4 regions of the Corynebacterium sp. UD i78 genome follow, and region 1 is predicted to be linked to each of the others. Evidence: riboswitches for the same ligand, from Rfam matches in the RefSeq annotation. Region 1 holds a riboswitch; each other region holds the start of a gene.
What was found. Region 1 has a riboswitch for thiamine pyrophosphate ahead of thiM (hydroxyethylthiazole kinase). Riboswitches for the same ligand answer to the same signal wherever they lie in the genome.
Positions count from the first base shown of each region.

Region 2: another riboswitch for thiamine pyrophosphate. It lies ahead of ACZ9GM_RS10995 (3-oxoacyl-ACP reductase); the one in region 1 lies ahead of thiM (hydroxyethylthiazole kinase).
Region 3: another riboswitch for thiamine pyrophosphate. It lies ahead of ACZ9GM_RS07725 (TenA family protein); the one in region 1 lies ahead of thiM (hydroxyethylthiazole kinase).
Region 4: another riboswitch for thiamine pyrophosphate. It lies ahead of thiO (glycine oxidase ThiO); the one in region 1 lies ahead of thiM (hydroxyethylthiazole kinase).

Region 1 is NZ_JBWCED010000001.1:925,806-929,254, reverse strand. It holds gene ACZ9GM_RS04400 (class I SAM-dependent methyltransferase) at 1-182, opposite strand, end outside; gene ACZ9GM_RS04395 (NAD(P)/FAD-dependent oxidoreductase) at 562-1,986, shown strand; TPP riboswitch at 2,110-2,206, shown strand; gene thiM (hydroxyethylthiazole kinase) at 2,196-3,029, shown strand; gene thiE (thiamine phosphate synthase) at 3,022-3,449, shown strand, end outside.
Region 2 is NZ_JBWCED010000001.1:2,335,598-2,339,046, forward strand. It holds gene ACZ9GM_RS10990 (long-chain fatty acid--CoA ligase) at 47-1,705, shown strand; TPP riboswitch at 1,727-1,826, shown strand; gene ACZ9GM_RS10995 (3-oxoacyl-ACP reductase) at 1,891-2,652, shown strand; gene ACZ9GM_RS11000 (LLM class flavin-dependent oxidoreductase) at 2,652-3,449, shown strand, end outside.
Region 3 is NZ_JBWCED010000001.1:1,635,187-1,638,635, forward strand. It holds gene ACZ9GM_RS07715 (transglycosylase family protein) at 1-274, opposite strand, end outside; gene ACZ9GM_RS07720 (TatD family hydrolase) at 335-1,177, opposite strand; gene ACZ9GM_RS07725 (TenA family protein) at 1,188-1,880, opposite strand; TPP riboswitch at 1,868-1,968, opposite strand; gene ACZ9GM_RS07730 (tRNA-dependent cyclodipeptide synthase) at 2,145-2,795, shown strand; gene ACZ9GM_RS07735 (cytochrome P450) at 2,877-3,449, shown strand, end outside.
Region 4 is NZ_JBWCED010000001.1:686,937-690,385, reverse strand. It holds gene ACZ9GM_RS03295 (NAD(P)H-binding protein) at 1-414, shown strand, start outside; gene ACZ9GM_RS03290 (GNAT family N-acetyltransferase) at 431-1,006, opposite strand; gene thiE (thiamine phosphate synthase) at 1,233-1,994, opposite strand; TPP riboswitch at 2,013-2,120, shown strand; gene thiO (glycine oxidase ThiO) at 2,112-3,296, shown strand; gene thiS (sulfur carrier protein ThiS) at 3,293-3,449, shown strand, end outside.

The DNA.
Region 1 (3,449 bases):
AGACCGTCCCGGACGACGAACCGCGGACGTGCACCCGGGGTGAGGGCTATGCCGTTGTCCCGGGTCAGTTGTTCGAGACGTTCCCTCAACCGCACGGCGCGCGAACCGAGAAGCGTAGCCTCCGGGCGCCGGACCAGATCCGGCCACCGCTCGGGGTCGATGAAACCCTCGGACACCGGCATCTCCTTCCAGATTCTCTCGCCAGATTCTCTCGCCAGATTCTCCCGATGCCGGCGCCCGGACACTGACCGGGGGCACCGACGGGGTGGCCCTCGCCTGCTGCAGGGGTATTTTCAGTCACCCCTGCCCGGGCCGGACATTCACAAACGGACATCTCGCCCAGGAACGGGCGCCGGAGGCATACCCACGCTCTGAACAACTGGGAATAAACCACTACACTAGCCGTATAACAACCGACGTCGCCGCCAGGCCGGTCGGGTTGACGGAAGAAACCGCCACCGGCCGCCTGCACAAGTCTGCGGCCGATCACAACATGCACGGTTCTTTCCGGCTACCCCACACAGGTGGCCGGCAGGCCCGTAGAGCGAGGAGACAGTTTCCATGGCATCCACCCCGACCCGCCCTGCCGGCGGTCGTCATCACGTCGTCATCGTCGGAGCCGGTTTCGGCGGACTGTTCGCAGCGAAGCGTCTCGCAGACGCCGATGTCGACGTGACCATCATCGACCGCACCAACCACCACCTCTTCCAGCCTCTGCTGTACCAGGTGGCGACCGGCGTGCTGTCATCCGGTGAGATCGCTCCGACCATCCGTCAGATCCTGCGCAAGCAGAAGAACACCCGGGTGGTCAAGGCCGAGGTCCGCGACATCGACGTCCCCTCCAAGGTCATCACCGCCGACCTGGGTGGCCGCGAGGTCGTCCTGCAGTACGACTCGCTCATCCTCGCCGCCGGTGCGGGACAGTCCTACTTCGGCAACGACCACTTCGCCGAGTTCGCCCCGGGTATGAAGAGCATCGACGACGCCCTGGAGATCCGCGCCCGGATCACCGGCGCCTTCGAGCGTGCCGAGATCACCGACGACCCGGAGGAGAAGAAGCGTCTCCTGACCTTCGTCATCGTCGGTGCCGGCCCGACCGGCGTCGAGCTCGCCGGCCAGGTGGCCGAGATGGCCCACCGCACCCTGAACAACGAGTTCCGGGACATCGACACCAACAGCGCCCGGATCATCCTCGTCGACGGTTCCCCGCAGGTCCTGCCGCCCTTCGGCAAGAACCTGGGCAAGAAGGCCCAGAAGCGCCTGGAGAAGCTCGGCGTCGAGGTCATCGCGAACTCCCTGGTCACCAATGTCGACCAGCACGGCGTCACCTGGAAGGACATGAAGACCGAGGAGGAGACCACCGTCGGCTCCTACTGCAAGATCTGGTCCGCCGGTGTTGCCGCCAGCCCGCTGGGCAAGATGGTCACCGACCAGATCGACGGGGTGGACGCCGACCGCGCCGGCCGCGTCCCGGTCGGTGGCGACCTCGCCATCGAGGGTCACAAGGACATCTTCGTCATCGGTGACATGATGAGCTACAACCGCCTGCCCGGCCTGGCCCAGGTCGCCATCCAGGGTGGCGAGCACGTCGCCGACATCATCCGCGGCGAGGTCGAGGGCTCCAACGCCCGTCCGGAATTCAAGTACCACGACAAGGGCACCATGGCCATCGTGTCCCGTTTCTACGCTGTCGTGAAGATCGGCGACCGCGAGATCACCGGTGTGCTGGGCTGGTTCATGTGGCTCGCCGTCCACCTCATGTTCCTCGTGGGCTTCCGCAACCGTTTCGTCTCCGCCTACAGCTGGGGCCTGAACTCCCTGTCCCCGAACCGCTGGCACCTCGTGGCAACCCGCCAGCAGCTGCACGGCCGCAACACGCTGCACCGTCTGCGTGAGCTCGAGGACGAGAAGGGCGTCCGCTCCGTCATGGTCCGCGACAACCTGAAGGTCGGCGAGGGCCGGGACACCAAGCCCACCATCGACTAGTTCCACCGGTCCACGACGGACCGTGACTACATCCGGTACCCGGGACCCGACCGGGTGGCCCACACATGTGGGTCACCCGGTCGGGTCATTTCGGCATGTCTGCGGGCTCCGGGTACCCTGGGATCCACAGACACGGGGTGCGTCACCGACGGCGCTGAGAACACACCCGTCGAACCTGCTCTAGTTCGGACTAGCGAAGGGAATGTCAGATGGTTTCTGCATGCGTCGACCGTCTCCGGGACACCGTGCCACTGGTGCAGTGCCTGACCAACACGGTCGTCACCCAGTTCACCGCCAATGTCCTCCTCGCCGCCGGGGCGTCTCCCGCGATGGTGGACACCCCGGAGGAGGCCGCCGACTTCGCCCGCGTCGCCTCCGGCGTCCTCGTCAATCTGGGGACGCCGACCGCCGCCGGATACACCGCCATGCGCGAGGCCGTCCGAGGCGCCGGTGAGGCCGGCACCCCCTGGGTCCTCGACCCGGTGGCCTGTGGTGGTGCCGCGGCCCGTACCGCCTTCGCAGGCGATATCGTCCGGCACCACCCTGCCGCGGTCCGCGGCAACCCCTCCGAGATCCGGGCGCTCGCCGGGCGCATCACCGGGGACGCTGAACTGTCCACTGGTGGGCGCGGCGTGGATTCCACCGACGAGGTCGGGTCCGCCGCCGAGGCCGCGGCCGCGGTGTCTGAAGCGACCGGGGCAGTTGTGGCGGTCTCCGGTCCGTGCGACCTCATCGTCAGCATCCGACCCGACGGCACTGCCCGGACCACCTGGCTGAACTCGGGTGATCCGTTGATGCAGCGGGTCGTGGGCACCGGGTGCGCGCTCGGGGCCTTGACTGCGGCCTACCTCGGTGCCGAGGTCTCGGGTGCCGCCCCTGACCTGCACGCTGCGGTCGTCGCCGCCCACGCCCATGCCGGCGCCGCCGGAACGGTCGCGGCACAGGAGGCGTCCGCCCCGGGCAGTTTCGCGGTCGCCTGGTTGGACCGGCTGTACTCGCTGTCCGCCACCGACATCGCCGGGACGGTGAGCATCGGTGGGTGACTGGTCGCTCTACCTGGTCACCGATCCGAAGCTCGGCGGAGGGGCGGAACAGGTGCCCGACATCGTCAACGCCGCGGTACGCGGTGGGGTGAGCGTGGTGCAGCTGCGGGACAAGGACGCCTCCGACGAGGTCTTCGCCCGACGTGCCGCACAGTTGAAGGACACCGTCGCCGACCGGGTACCACTGTTCGTCAACGACCGGGTGGAGACAGCCGTCGGGCTGGGGCTCCACCTGCACATCGGCCAGGACGACATGCCGTACCGCACCGCGCGCGAACTGCTGCCGTCGGGCTGCATGATCGGACTGTCGGTGGAGACCCCGGCCCACCTCGATGCAGTCGCCCGTGACATCGCCGACGGGATCCGCCCGCCCGATGTGCTGGGCATCGGGCCGGTGGAACAGACCTCCACCAAACCCGA
Region 2 (3,449 bases), 1.4 Mb from region 1:
ACAGTGACTCACAGCACCTCCTACCCACAGACGGGAACACATCACAATGCTCGGACAGATGATGGACCAGCCGCTGCTCATCAGCAGCATCGCGCGCCACGCGGACCGGCGGTTCGCCGACCAGGAGATCGTCTCCTTCACGGTCGACAACCCGCGCCACCGCTACACCTACCGGAACGCCTTCTCACGCGCCCGGAAGCTGGCCAACGCCCTGGCACGTCACGGTGTGGAGCAGGGTGACCGTATCGGCACCATGGCCTGGAACGACTACCGCCACTTCGAGCTCTACTACGGTGTCTCCGGCTCGGGTCTGGTGTGCCACACCATCAACCCGCGCCTGTTCGAGGACCAGCTCGTCTTCATCATCAACGATGCCTCAGACAAGTTCCTCTTCCTCGACCCGATGTTCGTCGGCACCGTCGAGGCACTGCTCCCCCGCCTGGACAATGCACCGCAGCTCGTCATCCTCACCGATGACGGGCACATGCCGGAGACTTCCTTCGATGCCGTGAGCTACGAAGCCTTCATCGCCGACGAGTCCGACGACTACGACTGGCCGCTGTTCGACGAGAACACGGCATCCGCCCTGTGCTACACCTCCGGTACCACCGGCAACCCCAAGGGCGTCCTCTACAGCCACCGTTCCACGGTGCTGCACAGCTTCGGTGTCTCCCTCCCGGACGTCTTCGACCTCTCCGCCAAGGAGGTCGCCATGCCGATCGTCCCGATGTTCCACGTCAACGCCTGGGGCATCCCCTACGCCACGGCGCTGACCGGCACGAAGCTGGTCTTCCCCGGCCCGAAGATGGGCGACCCGGCGGAACTGCAGGCGCTCATCGAGGAGGAGGGCGTCACCAACTCCGCCGGCGTGCCGACCGTCTGGCAGGGCCTCATCGCCTACCTGGACGCGTCCGGCAAGCGCATCGACTCCGTGAAGACCCTCGTCGGCGGTGGTTCGGCGGTGCCCTACTCCCTCATGGTGGCCTACGAGGAGCGCTACGGTGTCGACCTCGTCCACGCCTGGGGCATGAGTGAGACCAGCCCGCTGGGCTCGATGTTCCACACCTCCCCCGCGCTGGAAAAGCTCCCCGAGGAGGAGCGGCAGAAGGCACGCGCCAGCCAGGGTGCCCCGCCCTTCGGTGTGGAGCTGCGCATCGTGGACGAGGACGGCAGCGTCCTCCCCCAGGACGGAGAGGCGGTAGGTGCGCTGCAGATCCGCGGCCCCTGGATCGCGTCATCCTACTTCAGCGCCGACGGCCCGGGCACGGTCGGCGCAGACTCCTTCACCGCCGACGGCTGGTTCGACACCGGCGACGTGGCCTCCATCACCCCGCTGGGCTACATGCACATCGAGGACCGCGCGAAGGACCTCATCAAGTCCGGCGGCGAGTGGATCAGCTCCATCGAGCTGGAGAATGTCGCCGTGGCCCACCCCTCGGTGAAGCAGGCGGCGGTCATCGCCATGCCGGACGAGAAGTGGCAGGAGCGTCCGCTGCTGGTCGTCATCCCCGAGGAGGGAGCTGACCTGGATGCCGCAGAGCTGCTCGGCTTCTTCGACGGCCAGGTCGCCAAGTGGTGGATCCCCGACGCCATCGCCGTCACCGACGCGATCCCGCTGACCGCCACCGGCAAGATCAGCAAACTTGACCTGCGCAAGCAGCTGGACGCCGGGAAGTTCACGGTCCAGGCGCCGGCGACGGCGTAACCGTCGAACCTGCTACGCTCGCATCCTGACACGGGGTGCCGCCCGACCAGGGCGGCTGAGATCACACCCGTTGAACCTGAACCAGTTCGTACTGGCGGAGGGATTGTCAGGGTTTCCGCATGTCTGTGCATGCACAGGCACGCATGCCCGAAGGTCCTTACCGCTTGTGACCGAAAGGCATGAGCATGAACCTCACCGATCAGACCGTCCTCGTCACCGGAGGCGCCCGTGGCCTCGGCAGGGCACTCACCGACGCTTTCCTCCGCGAAGGCGCGACCGTCATCGTCAACTACTTCTCCAGCGGGGACGCCGCGGCGTCCCTCATGGCGGAGCACCCCGGCCGCGTCCTCGCCGTGCAGGCGGACGTCCGCGACCGCGAGCAGGTGGATGCCCTGTTCACCACGGGCGCAGAAGCCAGCCTCGGCCCGGTGACCACAGTCGTCAACAATGCGCTGGTCGACTTCTCCTTCAACGGGGACGCCCGTCCGAAGGCCACCGACATCAGCTGGGGTGACTTCCACCGCCAGTTCGAGGGAGCGGTGGGTGGTGCGGTGAACGTCATCCAGGCCGCACTGCCCGGCTTCCGGGAGATCGGCAGCGGACGCGTGGTGAACATCGGCACGAACCTCTTCCAGAACCCGGTCGTCCCCTACCACGACTACACCGCTGCCAAGGCCGCGCTCCTGTCGTTGACCAGGACGTTCGCGGATGATCTGGGCCCGGAGAACATCACCGTGAACATGATCTCCGGCGGTCTGCTGCGCACCACGGACGCCTCCGCCGCCACCCCGGAGGCCGTCTTCGACGGCATCGCCTCAGGGACACCGTTGCGTGAGGTCACCACCCCGGAGCAGTTCGCGGACACGGCCCTGTTCTTCGCGTCCCCGTGGGCCCGCGCGGTCACCGGTCAGAACCTCGTCGTCGACGGTGGTCTGGTGAAGAACTGATGCACCTGAACCTCTTCGCCTACGGCTGCGGGCACCACTCCGCCGCCTGGCGCGCCCCGGACTCCGCCTTCGACCGGCTCGGTGACGTGACCTGGTGGGAGGACCTCGCCCGGACTGCGGAACGGGGACGCTTCGACGCCTTCTTCCTCGCCGACGGCCAGTCGCTGAACCCTGTCCCCGGACCGTCCTGGTTCCTCGAACCGGTCACCGCGCTGACCGCCCTCGCCCGGGCGACCACCCGGCTCGGACTGGTCAGCACCATCTCCTCGACCTTCTGGGATCCCTTCCACGCCGCCCGGCTCAGCGCGAGTCTGGACCACATCTCCGGTGGCCGCGCCGGTATCAACGTGGTGACCTCCATGACGGACGCCGAGGCCCGCAACCACGGGATGGACCGTCTGCCCGACCACGCGGAACGCTATGCGCGTGCCGCGGAGTTCATCAGTACCGTGACTGCCTTGTGGGGGTCCTGGCCCGCCGGTTCCTCCCCTGCTGAAGCTGTACCGGTGGACCATCACGGCCGGTACTTCGACGTCGACGGGCCGCTGAACATCCCCGCCACATCGCAGGGCCACCCGGTGCTCTTCCAGGCCGGGGCGTCCGAGCCGGGCCGTGACCTGGCCGCCCGGTACGCCGAAGGTGTCTACGCCGTGGCGTGGGACCTCGACTCCGCCCGCGACTACCGTCTGGACCTGCGGCGGCGTGCCGCCGGGTACGGTCGCGACCCTGATGACCTGGTGATCATGCCGGGTCTGGTGACCTTCGTCGGGAAGACGGAGGAGGAGGCGAGGGAGAAG
Region 3 (3,449 bases), 710 kb from region 1:
CGCGGGAGCCGTCGGAGACGGACTCGCTGAGACCCGGGGTGATGAGGTCACCGTCGGAGACGTCGACACCCTCGGACGACAGGATCGACTCAACGTCGCCGCGTACGGTGCTGGCCTTGAGGATCTTGCCGTTGACGTCGAGGGTGACGTCCTTGTGGTTGGTGGCGACGACGGCTCCGCCGACAACGAGGGTGGCGAGCATGCCGCCGGTGGCGACACGGAGCGGGACGGAGCGGGTGTGGTTGATGCGGTGGAGCGTCGACTTGTTCTTCACCCAGATCACGATACGGTAACGATGCGCTGACGGCAAAGATATGTGACAAGAATCCCGTAATTATTCCGTGATCCGGTAGAGATCACGCGCATTGCGTGTCACCTGGGCACCTAGTGCCTCTGGAGTCACATCTCTCACTTCTGCGACACAGCGTGCGGTGTATCCGACGAAAGCCGGCTCATTGCGCGAACCCCGGAATGGCTCTGGCGTCATGAACGGTGCATCGGTCTCGATGAGGATCCGGTCGGCCGGACAGATCCGCGCCGCTTTCCGCAGCTCCTCGTTCCGCCTGAACGTCACATTGCCGCAGAAGCTCAGCCAGTAGCCGCGGTCGACGGCCTCCTGCGCCACGTCCAGCGGCGAAGAGAAGCAGTGCAGCATGATCCGCAGGTCGTCCGGGGCGTCCGCCAGGACGCGCATCAGGTCGGCGTCCGCCTCCCGGTTGTGGATCATCAGCGGCTTGGCCAGCTCGTGGGCCAGGGCCATATGCCAGCGCAGCGCCTCCTCCTGGACGTCCAGAGGTGCCGTGCGCTCCGGATCATGGGCGATCCAGTAGGTGTCCAGCCCGGATTCCCCGACCGCCACGCAGCGCGGATCAGCGGCGAGCTCCCGGAGTCTGTCCTGCACACCGTCCTCGAAGAGCTGGTCCGCGCGGGTCGGGTGGATGGCACAGGCGGCGACGACCCGCTCATCAGCATGGGCGGCCTCGAGAGCCTGGACCGACTCGGCGAGGTCGTCGCCGACGGTGCAGACCTGGTTCACCCCCACATCCGCGGCCCGGTCCATGATCGCGCGCACCTCCTCCGGTGTCGTCGCTTTACAGGACGCCAGGTGGGTGTGCGCGTCGAAGAGTTCCGGCAGCGGCTCGGGTGGGACAGGGGTCGGACGCTTCTTCTTCGACATGGCTGTCAGGTTAGCGGTGCTCGCTGAAGAACTGCAGTTCCAGGTCCACGGTGCGCCGGAAGTACTCCCGCGCCAGGGCGGCGTCCTCCGGGGAGCGCTCCCCTGCGCGGTCCACCTCGGTGCGCAGGAAATCGATGAGCTGGTGAAACCCGGGGTAGTCATGCAGGCGCACCCATTCAGCGTGGACGTGGCGGGGCGGGTAGCCGTTCTCCCCCGTACCGTGGGCGCGGTTCTCCGGGCGGGTCGCCCAGTCGAGGTACAGCCACTCGCAGACCACGAGGACGCCGAGGATCGCGGCGTAGTTGCGGGTATCGGCGGCATCGACGAAGAGCTGCTTGAAACCGGCGGTGGCCCCGGTGTCGGGGACGGATGTGTCCGCATCCAGTTCGGACGCGGCCTCACGGAAGTAGGTGTCCTCGTCGCCGGCGACCTCGCCGAGGAACTGCGCGAAGCGGTGACGCGAGGGGCAATTGTCCGCCGTGGCGACCGCCGCACCGAGCAGGGCCATGAAACCGTCCGCGAAGCGGTAGTCCTGGACCAGGTAGCCGGCCATGTTCTCGTCCGGCAGCGTGCCGGCGAAGAGCTCGGTGACGAAGCGGTGGGTGGCCGCGGCTTCCCAGGTGGTGCGGTTCTCCTCCCGCAACGTGTCGCTGAAGCGAGTGGTGGGTGTGCCGGTCGTGGTCTGCGCAGCATAGTCTTCCATGACGATTCCTCCGCGAGTGTGAACTCGATCAGGTTCGACGGGTCTCATCTCAGCCCGGGCCTTCTCCCGGGCACCCCGTGTCACTGCCCGAGGGTACCTACGGGGGCGCTGAGCGCACTGATTTGCTGAAAAAATCCTGTGCAAAGCGCGCTGAACAGCATCGGGCCGAGGCACTGAGACAACAGTGCTCAACCGTTGCCACCACCGTTCCCACACACCTTTCATGGAACTGTCCATCGACCATCGTTCAGAGAGACCCATCTCATGGATATTCCAGACACCGACCATCTCATCATCGGCATGAGCCCTTTCAATCCTCATTTCTCCCTCGACTGGCTCATCAGCGCTTTCCGGTCGGGAGCTGACCACTTCGCCACAGTCGATGTGCTTCACCCCGGCGCCATCGCCACCTCCCTGCTGACCGCAACCGGGACCCCGGAAGGTCGAGCCCTACGGAGAGCGAGACAGCAATGCAGCAAGAAACTGCGGACTGTGGCTGCAGCAGTGGAACAGTCCGGAGTCGTGCTCGGACGGACCTCCCCACTACTCAACTCCGACCACATTGTGGAGCCGAACTATGCCGGTCGCAGAGAACAGGTTGCTGACGAGTACCTCCGCAACACCGAATTCCGACGCCGCTGCCCGGCCATGAGTTCGGCTGCCACCCAGTCACGTCTTCGGGCAATCGGCTCCTCCACTCCACCGGATCCGGGTATTGCCGTCGACTACGTACTTGATGAGCTCCCTGCGTACACCCATCGCGCAGACCTGTTCCACTACCCTTCCGCAGCACTGAGTTACCCCGCGCCATGGCCGGCCGGTGAGGACATCAGGGCAGGGGAGACATCTCTCGACACCGATCCGAACAGCCACTTTTTCGTCCTCGACCCCGAGCCGGAGGCACATCATGTCTGATCTTGACAACCCGACGCTCCTCTGCGATGAAGCTCTCTACGATCCGTACCCCATCTACCGGGGATGAGGGAGCACGGTTGCGTGTATCACGACCTCATTGCGGATGCCTGGTGCGTCCTTGATCTCGACCTTGTCCGCACTGTGCTGCAGGACTCGACCGGTTTCAGCAGTCACCATCTGGCAGACCGTGCCGAGCCCGTGCTCGGAGCACGTGTGCTCGCGCAGATGACCGGTGCCGAGCACACCGAGAAGAAGGCCGTCACCATGCACGGTCTCGCAACGGTTGCCATGGACGGCTACCACCTTCCCGCAGTTGAGACGGCTGTCACCAACCTGTGGGAGCGGGTAAAGGATGCCGAGTGCCTAGACCTCGTGGAAGAACCGGCAGGACCGTCCGCCACTAATGTGACGTGCGAGCTCCTCGGTATCGATGCACAGTGGAAGCACAAGGTTCTCCCGTGGAACCGCAGTGTCGTCCAGTTCATCACGCTCCTGCAGCAGACCCCTGACGAACGGTCACAACGGTTGGCGGACGCCGGATATTTCCGCGCGTCCATGCTCCGTCTCATAGAGACCCGGCGTCGATCCCCCCGACACGATCTCGTGAGCTATCTCGTGTACGAGACACTCCGGTCCCCAACGTTGGAGGAGTCT
Region 4 (3,449 bases), 240 kb from region 1:
GAGCGCACCTACGCCGTCGACCGTGATGCCGCCCTCGCGGTCATCAATTCCCTGGAGCGGTTGCGCGACGCCGGAAAGACTCCCCGGTTCATCAATGTCTCCTACCTCGGCGCCACCCACCACCGGGTCCCCGAAGGCGACTCCTTCTACCCTTATGCGGACGCGAAGAAGACCGTCGACGACCGACTCAACAGCACCGAGGGCCTGGAGTACCTGATCCTCGGACCGTCCGCACTCACCCTGGAGTCCGCTGTCGGGTACGCGACTCCGACCACAAATCTGCCGCCGGAGGACTCCCACACCTCCCGCGAACTCGTCGCCGAGATCATCACGGTCTTCGCAGACCGCAACTCTCTTCCCGGTGACCGGACAGTCGAGTTCGTCGACGGCTACCTCCCCGCCAGTGAGATCTAGGGAAACTGCCTGACAACTACTGGACGTCGAACGCAGCGCTGTAGGTGACGGTAGCCTCGGGGTAGTCACCCTTGCGGTCGAGACGCAGGGCCTGGAAGTAGGACACCTGCTCCGGCGCCAGCCCAGCCATCGTGAGACCCTCACGGTGAGCGAAGCCGAACCGGGCGTAGAGCGAAGGCTCGCCGAGCAGGACCGCACCGGTCGCCCCGTAGATGACGAGCAGGTCGAGCAGGGCCCGCATCAGCCCGGAGCCGGTTCCCTGGCCCTGGAAATCCGGATGTACCGATATCGGTCCGATGCCGTACCACCAACCCCCGTCCGGTGGGTCGAGGGTCACGGGGGATGCTGCGACATGTCCGACGATGCGTCCTGCGTGGACGGCGACGAGCGAGTACCGGAGTTCACCGGCGTCGCGGAGGGCGTCGATGATCTTCGACTCGGTGCCGGAGGCGTGTTCGACCTTGGCGAATGCGTCGTTGGTCAGAGCGCGGATGGCTCCGATGTCTGAACCGTCGATACGCTCGGGACGGATGACCGGGAACCCTTGTCCGGTGGGAACTGTGGCAGATGTGGCGTCTGTGATGGTGTTCATAACCGCATGATACCGGTGTTCCTGCTGGTCGGCAGGGGTGAGACACCCCGTCCCAGCAGGTGGGCATAACGGCGTCACCTAACTCGTTCTCGCCGCATTCAGCCGACCGGTCCCGAGCTCCGGATCACCCGCTCCAACCGCCGAATTGTCGACGTCATCTGTGCCGGTCCTGTCCCGCCCATGCCCATACAGCTACCGGTACTGGTAACTGCATTGGACTTCGGCGTCAGCGGGTACAGGAGGTCAGTCCTTGTCCAGCTCGGCCCCCCAACACAGCCTTCAGCTCCGCCGCCGCGGCCCGGGGATCATCCGTCTCGGTCAACGGACGCACCACCACGGCACGCACCGGGTACCCCTCCGACCCCTCACCGGCCGCCGCCTGCACCTCCGGCAGGGTGGACGCGTTCACCCCACCGATCGTGAACCACACCTTCTCACGTTGCCACTGCTCAGGGGCCGAGACCAGCATTGACGCGGTCTCCGTCACCAGCGACAGTCCCGTTGCCGCGCGTCCCGGTTTCGTCGGGGTCTCCCAGAGCGGCCCGGTGCAGAAATAGTCGAGGTCGGCGTCCTCCATCGCGGCGCGTGCCTGCGACAGCGAGTGAGTGGACAGTCCCACCACCACGTCCGGGCCCAGCAGGGACCGCACCTGGGGGATGGTCAGATCGTCCTGGCCGACGTGGAAGACGTCCGCGCCCACCAGTGCGGCGATGTCCGCCCGGTCGTTGACCGCGAACAGCTTCCCGTGTTCCTCCGCCACCGAGGCCAGGACCTCCAGCGCCGCGATCTCGTCGCAGGTGTCGATGGACTTGTCGCGCAACTGAATGATGTCCACCCCTCCCTCGTAGGCGGCGTGGAGGAAATCCCGCAGATCGCCCTGTTCGGCCCTGGCCGGGGTGCACAGGTACAACGAGGCGTCCTGAAGCTGATCGAGACGTCGGACACGCAGGTCACGGTCGGGGGTGGCACTGAAACGGGAAAGGCTCATGTGGTGGAATGGTAGCCGTAGGCGAACTACGGGAGCCCCTGCAGGGGCTGAGAGGACCGGAGCACCGGTCGACCGTCCACACCTGACGCGGATCATGCCGCCGGAGGAAAGGAACGCATGAACACACGCCCGCCAGATACCGTCATTGTCGGTGCCGGCGTCGCCGGGCTGACCGCCGCCTGGAACCTGCACAAGGCCGGGCAGCGTGTCACCGTCGTCGACCCCACCCCGGGAATGGGCGCCAGCCGCGCCGCCGCCGGCATGATCGCCGCGGTCAGCGAGGTGATGTACCAGCACCACACGATGCGCTCCCTGATGACGACCTCGGCCGCCCTCTATCCCCCACTCGTCACCGAGCTCACCGAAATCCTCGGTCACGGCGTCGGCTACCGGGGCACGGAGACCCTCGACATCGGTGCGCACCCGGCCGACCGCGACTGGTTCGCCGACCTCGCTGAGGTCCAACGTGCCGCGGGCATGACCGTCGAGCGGATCACCACCCGTCAGGCCCGGACACTGGAGCCGGCGCTGTCCCCTGCGATCTCGGGGGCGTTCCTCGTCGCCGGGGACCACCAGATCAACCCCCGCAAGCTCGTCCCCGCCCTTATCGAGGCGCTTGAGCGGGATCCCGGCTTCAGGCTGGTCCAACGGCGCGTCACCGCAGTCCTCCGCGACGGCGGCGACACCGGCGCGGTCACCGGAATCACCCTCGACGACGGCACCGAACTCCACGCCGGCACCACGCTGCTCTGCCCCGGAGTCTCCCTCGACGGCATCGGCAACCTGCCCGAGGCCGAGTGCGTGAAACTCCGCCCGGTCCACGGCGACATCCTGCGCGCCCGGCTACGCCCCGGCCAGCCACCGTTGCTCGACCGCACCGTGCGCGGCATGGTCGACGGCCGCCCCGTCTACCTCGTCCCCCGCACCGACGGCGAGATCGTCATCGGCGCGACCGAGCGGGAGGACGGGTTCGACGGCGTCGTCCTCGAGGGTGCCTACCAGCTGTTGCGGGACGCCCAGACGCTCGTCCCCGGTGCCGGGGGCCTGGAGCTCACCGAGATCCTCGCCCGCGCCCGCCCCGGCACCCCCGACGACCTGCCCTACATCGGACGCCTCGACGGCGTCGACGGACTGGTCGTCTCCACCGGCTACTCACGCCACGGCATCCTGCTCGCCCCGTTGGGCGGACACCTCGCCGCAGGCCTCGTCCTCGGTGCCGACAGCACAGCGGAGGACGCCGCAATGCTCGCCGCCACCGACCCTCAGCGGACATCCCCACACACCTCAGGAGCAACAGTATGACCGTCACCGTCAACGGTAAGCCCCACGACTACGCCGACGGGGCCACCGTCGCCGACATCATCCTCGACATCACCGGCCACGTCCACGACGACGACCAGCTCGGTGTCGCCGTGGCACTCGACGCGACCGTCGTCCCACGCAGCCGCTGGGCGT